3 regions of the Veillonella sp. CHU110 genome follow, and region 3 is predicted to be linked to each of the others. Evidence: a T-box and tRNA genes for the amino acid it is inferred to sense, from the RefSeq annotation. Region 3 holds a T-box; the other regions hold tRNA genes.
The links. A T-box is a leader RNA that pairs with one kind of tRNA and senses whether it is charged. The one in region 3 lies ahead of EO122_RS00900 (valine--tRNA ligase), so its partner is inferred to be a tRNA-Val.

Region 1 (2,267 bases), on a different contig from region 3:
TACATCAGTAATTTCTGTAGCTTGTTTATTTTCTAACAATTCGTTTGTATATCCAGTTACATTGAACGGTGTTTCAATAAAGCTTTGACGACCTAATACACCCATCAAGTTACTGTTCGCTACTTGACCACCTGCATAAGCACCTTCTACAGTAGTTGGTGTTACCGCTACCTCTGGTGTTTCAACCGTAGCTACATTAACTGGTGCCTTCACCACAAATTCACCTAGATCAAAAACTTGTACAGCATGCGCAGTGCCACCTAATTGGAACAATACACCTGTTGCTGCTGCAAATGATAACAATTGCTTTTTTGTTTTGCTATTCATTCTATAACTCCTACACAAAAACCTTACCAAGATACACATATTATATCTTTTATATAATAAATATTATCATTATACTTTTGATTGTGCAATATATTTCTTCACATTTTCTTCATAAACCATACCAATTTTGAAATAATTATGCTTTTAATTCATAGATAATGAACAGAAGATAATAGATTAAAACACTCCCCCCATATTTTTCCAGTTACACTCCAGTAAATAGTATAATATAAAGTATTATAAAGATAGCCAACCTTATAACAACCTCGTGTAAACTTATAATTTTATAAGTATGTTTTCAATATATACTGATATATAACAGTATTTTTATTCATTACGTGTAATTCTAACTTTATATTTTAAATGATAACAACTATCTTACATAATTATCATATCTCTTTTATAAATTATGAGAAAGCTATTCAATGCCTCTTCCTGAGGAACACAGTTGCAAGTAGCACCCTTGTGACACCCCCTATCATCTAAATCAGACAAACACAAAGGCCCCTTATCCAACCTCCCCTGAGGAGTGCAGTTACGAGTAGCAGCCTCGTGGCATTCCTTATTATCCAAATTAGACAAACACAAAAGACCGCAACATGCTCCTGAACAAACCTACCGTAGGATCAGTTTGAGAAGGAGTATGTTGCGGTCTTACCTTTATCATAATAAATTACAAATGCCACAGGCTGCATAGCGAAATAAATGACGACATAAAAAAAGAACCATCCATCGGATGGTTCTTAACTGTGGTGGACGATGACAGGATCGAACTGCCGACATCCTGCTTGTAAGGCAGGCGCTCTCCCAGCTGAGCTAATCGTCCATATGGTGACCCGTGGGGGAATCGAACCCCCGATACCGCCGTGAAAGGGCGGTGTCTTAACCGCTTGACCAACGGGCCTTGTATGGCTCCTCGAGTAGGACTCGAACCTACGACCGATCGGTTAACAGCCGATTGCTCTACCTGCTGAGCTATCGAGGAATAATACAAGAGTTATTATATAGCACTTTCACATAAAATGCAAGTCTTTTTTATTGCTTTTCCATTTTCACTTCGTGAAATTTTAAAAGATTCTCCAAAAACTCATCATCGGTAACATAACTAGACTGCATCGCATCCTCAATAGCTTCGCACATTAGATCTGCTGCTAAAGTACCTACTAAGTTGACATCCGCTGCCATAGAACTTCTTTCAGTACTTGTACCACCCTCAAGAATATCATCATTTATACGACAATCTTTTAGATGTGAAGAAAAGGCATAGATTGTATCACCATCAGACAGCGTACCAACAGGACGAATAGAACGGGCATATCCATTGGTAGCCATCATAGCTATTTTAGTGAGTTCTGCCTTACTGAACGGCGCATTGGTTACGATAGCACCAATCGTTGTATTACCACCAATCATAGCATGCGTCTTTTCCTGATTCACATATTGGTTATACATAATCTGACTCGTATCTACTATATGTGTCCGCGATGCATCCATAACGCCACCTAATGGTTGCCCCTTGCGGTCATACACATCACCAAAGGCATTCACCACCACTACGGCACCTACTACAAAATCTCCTAATCGAGCAGCCCCATAGCCAATACCGCCTTTCATGGCCCGTTCCATACCACAAATTTTACCCACAGTAGCACCTGTACCAGCGCCCACATTTCCAGATATAGGAGCAGTTCCTTTAAACGTTGCTTCACAAGCATCATAGGCCATTTGTGGAGTCGGTCGAGCTTTCGGATTTCCGTAGGATAAATCATAAATATCACTTTGACAGACGATAGGCACTACACCATAGGCCGTAGGGCATCCTATATTACGTTCCTCCAAGGATTGCATCACCCCATCGCTAGCCCCTAACCCAAAGGCAGATCCACCACCTAGCGCCAAAGCATTCACAGGAGTAGGCGCCGTCGTAGGATCTAGCACGC
Region 2 (2,267 bases), on a different contig from region 3:
ATACATAAATTGGATGCATCAGTGGAACGATACAAAGGCCGAGATGAACACGGCGAATTACTGACTGATGATAGATGTATGGATGAGATGGTAGAAGATGGAATTGCTTGCAAATTGCAATTCGTTGGAAAATATCTAACCAGAACGTCAGAAGAGTTTAAAATGAAACATCAAGACGTACCTTGGAATCTGATTGCTGCCATTCCCTATCTTGTTTCCTATGAATACAAATTTGGTAAAAGACCAGTTTGGAATCTCTATTATGAGACACTGCCGGAAATTAAAGAACTGGTTATAGCCATATTGAAAGAGGAATATGGAGATCTATGTTAAAGGATGTGGACATCTCAAAAAAATCAGATTTTTTGAGATATCCACAGGTCTCAACGCAAAAAATTATGAAAATTTGAGATGTCCACACCCTATCATGTGTTTGTAAGAAATAATAGTAAAGGTTGTAGCGAAATATATGTATTATATATCGCTACAACTTTTTTGAACGGTGGATCGTAGAGAGATATATCTTCTGCTTGTAATGGAAAAATGGTCACAGGCTGTTTTTAGCTCAAAAAATAATTTAAAAAGTTGTTGACAAATAATAAAAGATTTTGGTATTATAAGTGAGCAGTCGCAACAAAGAAGAAACAAGGATTGCATACATGCGGAAATAGCTCAGCGGTAGAGCACCGCCTTGCCAAGGCGGGGGTCGCGAGTTCGAATCTCGTTTTCCGCTCCAGTTTGTTCATTCCTCGATAGCTCAGCAGGTAGAGCAATCGGCTGTTAACCGATCGGTCGTAGGTTCGAGTCCTACTCGAGGAGCCAACTTACTTTCGGTTAGTACACTATCATGACCCACTAGCTCAGTTGGCAGAGCACCTGACTTTTAATCAGGGTGTCCCGCGTTCGAGTCGCGGGTGGGTCACCACTTACACAACATGGCCCGTTGGTCAAGCGGTTAAGACACCGCCCTTTCACGGCGGTATCGGGGGTTCGATTCCCCCACGGGTCACCATATGGACGATTAGCTCAGCTGGGAGAGCGCCTGCCTTACAAGCAGGATGTCGGCAGTTCGATCCTGTCATCGTCCACCACACTAGGAACTATCTTCGGATAGTTCCTTTTTTTGTGTTCTCCAAATACAATGTGTTATAATAAAACAATATACATAGATTTATGAATCGGAGGAATCGCTATGGATGGATTAATAGAACTTTCATTACGATATACGCCCTATATAGTAATCTTAGGGATGATAGTATTATTTTTACTATGTTGTTACTTTTTGTTCCGAGATGGTAAAAGTAAACAGAAGCCTCGTAAACGAAATGATCGTGAGCATGATGAATACTATGATCAAATCAGACGTAACTTTCAGAATCCGTACACACAACGTGAGGAAGGAGAGTTAGAAGAGGAAGCGGTGCCAGGAGAGGCCGATGCAGTATGGGCGGAGTCAGATCCTAGTGATCACACGTTGCCGCTAGCAACAGCAGATGTGACAGATTGGAACGAATCGCAAGGGGTTGTATCCAAAGAGTTGGTGCGTGCCGTTAGCGAGCAACCATTAGAAGAGGCAGATGATGCGACACGAATTATGCCAAAAATTACAGAGGACCTTGTGCAAGAAGAGCCAGAGATAGAGCCAGCGAACGAAGAGGTGGCACCCTATACGTCCATCGTGGATACAGCGGTAGCTCAATACACAGCGGCATTTGGTATTTTGAACCCTAACTCTGAAGAGGATGCCAGATACATTACGGAATACGTATTTGCACAGGCAGCCATAGATTCTGAAGAAGTATTAATGGGCATGTTAGAATATATTTCCGTACAAGAGGCGTTGTTACAAGTGCAAAAAGCATACGTAACAACACCTACCGAATGGATGCGAGATGTGTTAACTGATGCTTTCTGTGATGTGTTGAAACAGCCACAATCTAGTACCCTATACTTGGTAGCGTTAGATGCATTGAAAAGCTTGGTAAGCTTGCAAAAAGGACATCTACAAGCCTTGGCAATCGCCTTGATCGTGCAATATTCCAAGAACTCTAACAATTATTCCTTGGACAATTTCCGACATTATGTAACGAAATATATAGAGCCATTGATTAGTGATTTGCCGACACAGGATGATATGTACCAACAATTAGAATACTTGCGTTGTACATCCGCATCAGGGGAAGTACGATTTGATCAAATCTTGAGAAGCTCCTATCCTCTTATGTTTGAATATCGTGGCTTTACCTATGAAGAATTGGAGTATGTTA
Region 3 (2,267 bases):
TGATTTTAATCTTTAAACCTTTCAAAGAGGGTGATTTGATTTCTGTGAATGGTGTGGAAGGATCTGTGAAAGAAATTCATTTCTTCAATACCGCTATTGCCACCAAAGAGAATCGTATCGTGTTCATTCCGAACTCTGCCATTACTTCTAATAATCTGATGAATAGTAATTATGAGAGTACTCGTTATGTGACGTTCATATTTGGCATTGGATACGGTTCAGATCATCATCGTGCCATCGAGGTATTGAAAGAGATTTTTCAGCAAACTGGAAAGGTGCTCAATATGGATACTCTTGAAATTGGTATTAAAGAATTTGGTGATAATTCTGTCAACATTGTAGCTTATCCATTGATTAATGCTGAAGATTATCGTGATGTGTACTATGGGGTTATGTCCGATGTGAAAGATCGCTTTGATGCGGAAGGTATCGATATTCCATATCCACAGCGAGTGGTTCATATGGTGAAATATTAATAACAATACCAGAGGTAAGGGGCTATCCTCTTATATAACAGAGGCAGTTGATGCATAGTTGTCAGCATGTCTCTGTTTTTTGCAATATATGTGAGAAGAACTGTATTAAAGTGGAACAAATCTTAGTATAATACATATATAAGATACTATAGGAGGAAGGGACAATGAAAGAGAGCCATTTTTTTGCCCTCTTAGGGCGTATGAAATATATTCAGCGTTGGAGCTTGATGCGCAATACAGAAGTGGAAAATTTACAAGGTCATAGTTTGGAAACTGCTATGATTGCCCATCAATTAGGAATACTGCGAAATACATATTTTAATGGTACGTTAGATGTGAATCGCTTGGCAGTGCTAGCCATGTACCATGATGTAAGTGAAGTTTTTACAGGAGATATGCCCACGCCTGTGAAATATTTTAACCCTAAGTTGCGGGCTCTCTACGGAGAAGTAGAGCAATTGGCGAATGAAACTTTATGGCATACGTTGCCGGAACCAGTGCAACCAGCCTATGAGGAAGCCTTAGTATCTGTTCCAGAGGAATACGAAGTACTAGTAAAAGCAGCGGACACTTTATCAGCATTCATGAAATGCGTAACAGAAAAAGCCGCAGGTAATGACGAGTTTAATGCAGCCTACGATACGATTCACGAACGATTAGTGAATATGCAATTACCAGAGGTAGATCTATTTTTGAAAGTGTATGTGCCTAGTTTAACGAAGTCTTTGGATGAAATGAATGTATCCTTTGCAAAGTAATGAGGGTTGCGAATCTGCATACTTTCACGTATACTAATACTATATGGATAATAACTAGGAAGAGGAAAAATCTTTTGAACGCATCACAGAGAGCATTGGATTGGTGGAACAATGTATGTAGTAGGAAGAGGGTAGCCTCGGAGTTGGCATGGTGAACTAGAGTAAGTGTGCCCGCTGATCAGCGTTAACGATAATGAGTGATTGCTACGGCAATAATCTAGGTGGTACCGCGGAAGTATAGACCCTTTCGTCCTAATGGACGAGGGGTCTTTTTTGTATATAGGAGGACGCATGAAAGAATATAAGAATTTAACTACATACAATCCAAAGGAGATTGAACAACAATGGTATACATATTGGGAAGAGAAAGGGTACTTTCACGAAGAAGTAGATGCGAATAAAGAGCCTTTCAGCATTGTGTTGCCACCACCAAATGTAACTGGTCAATTGCACATGGGTCATGCCCTTGATAACACATTGCAAGATATTTTGATTCGTACGAAACGCATGCAAGGCTACAATGTATTGTGGATGCCTGGCACAGACCATGCAGGGATTGCAACGCAAGTAAAAGTAGAAGAAAATATCATGAAAACGGAAGGGAAATCTCGTCATGATTTGGGTCGTGAAGAGTTTTTGAAACGTGTATGGGAATGGAAGCAAGAATACGGTAGCACCATCGTAAAACAAATCCGTAGTTTAGGTGCTTCTTGTGACTGGACGAGAGAGCGGTTTACCTTGGATGAAGGCTACCATGAAGCAGTATTAAAAGTATTCGTAGAGTTATACGAAAAAGGTTTAATCTATCGTGGAGAACGCATTACTAACTGGTGCCCTAATTGTTTGACTGCATTGTCTGACATTGAAGTAGAACACGAAGATGAAAATGGTCATTTATGGCATATTAAATATCCTGTAATCGGTGAAGAAGATGTGTTCTTAACGGTAGCCACAACTCGCCCTGAAACGATGTTTGGTGACGTAGCTGTAGCGGTGAATCCTAATGATGAACGCTATGCGCACTTAGTGGGCA

Region 1: it encodes a tRNA-Val, which carries the amino acid that the T-box ahead of EO122_RS00900 (valine--tRNA ligase) is inferred to sense. The anticodon was not compared.
Region 2: it encodes a tRNA-Val, which carries the amino acid that the T-box ahead of EO122_RS00900 (valine--tRNA ligase) is inferred to sense. The anticodon was not compared.

The regions. Positions count from the first base shown of each region.
Region 1 is NZ_RQVA01000010.1:4,408-6,674, reverse strand. Features, by position in the region: gene EO122_RS05435 (TonB-dependent siderophore receptor) at 1-327, opposite strand, end outside; tRNA gene EO122_RS05430 (tRNA-Val) at 1,078-1,153, opposite strand; tRNA gene EO122_RS05425 (tRNA-Glu) at 1,157-1,231, opposite strand; tRNA gene EO122_RS05420 (tRNA-Asn) at 1,237-1,312, opposite strand; gene EO122_RS05415 (P1 family peptidase) at 1,363-2,267, opposite strand, start outside.
Region 2 is NZ_RQVA01000010.1:32,598-34,864, forward strand. Features, by position in the region: gene EO122_RS05550 (hypothetical protein) at 1-333, shown strand, start outside; tRNA gene EO122_RS05555 (tRNA-Gly) at 662-736, shown strand; tRNA gene EO122_RS05560 (tRNA-Asn) at 747-822, shown strand; tRNA gene EO122_RS05565 (tRNA-Lys) at 850-925, shown strand; tRNA gene EO122_RS05570 (tRNA-Glu) at 938-1,012, shown strand; tRNA gene EO122_RS05575 (tRNA-Val) at 1,016-1,091, shown strand; gene EO122_RS05580 (LPO_1073/Vpar_1526 family protein) at 1,193-2,267, shown strand, end outside.
Region 3 is NZ_RQVA01000002.1:10,827-13,093, forward strand. Features, by position in the region: gene EO122_RS00890 (mechanosensitive ion channel family protein) at 1-476, shown strand, start outside; gene yfbR (5'-deoxynucleotidase) at 641-1,234, shown strand; T-box leader at 1,282-1,492, shown strand; gene EO122_RS00900 (valine--tRNA ligase) at 1,526-2,267, shown strand, end outside.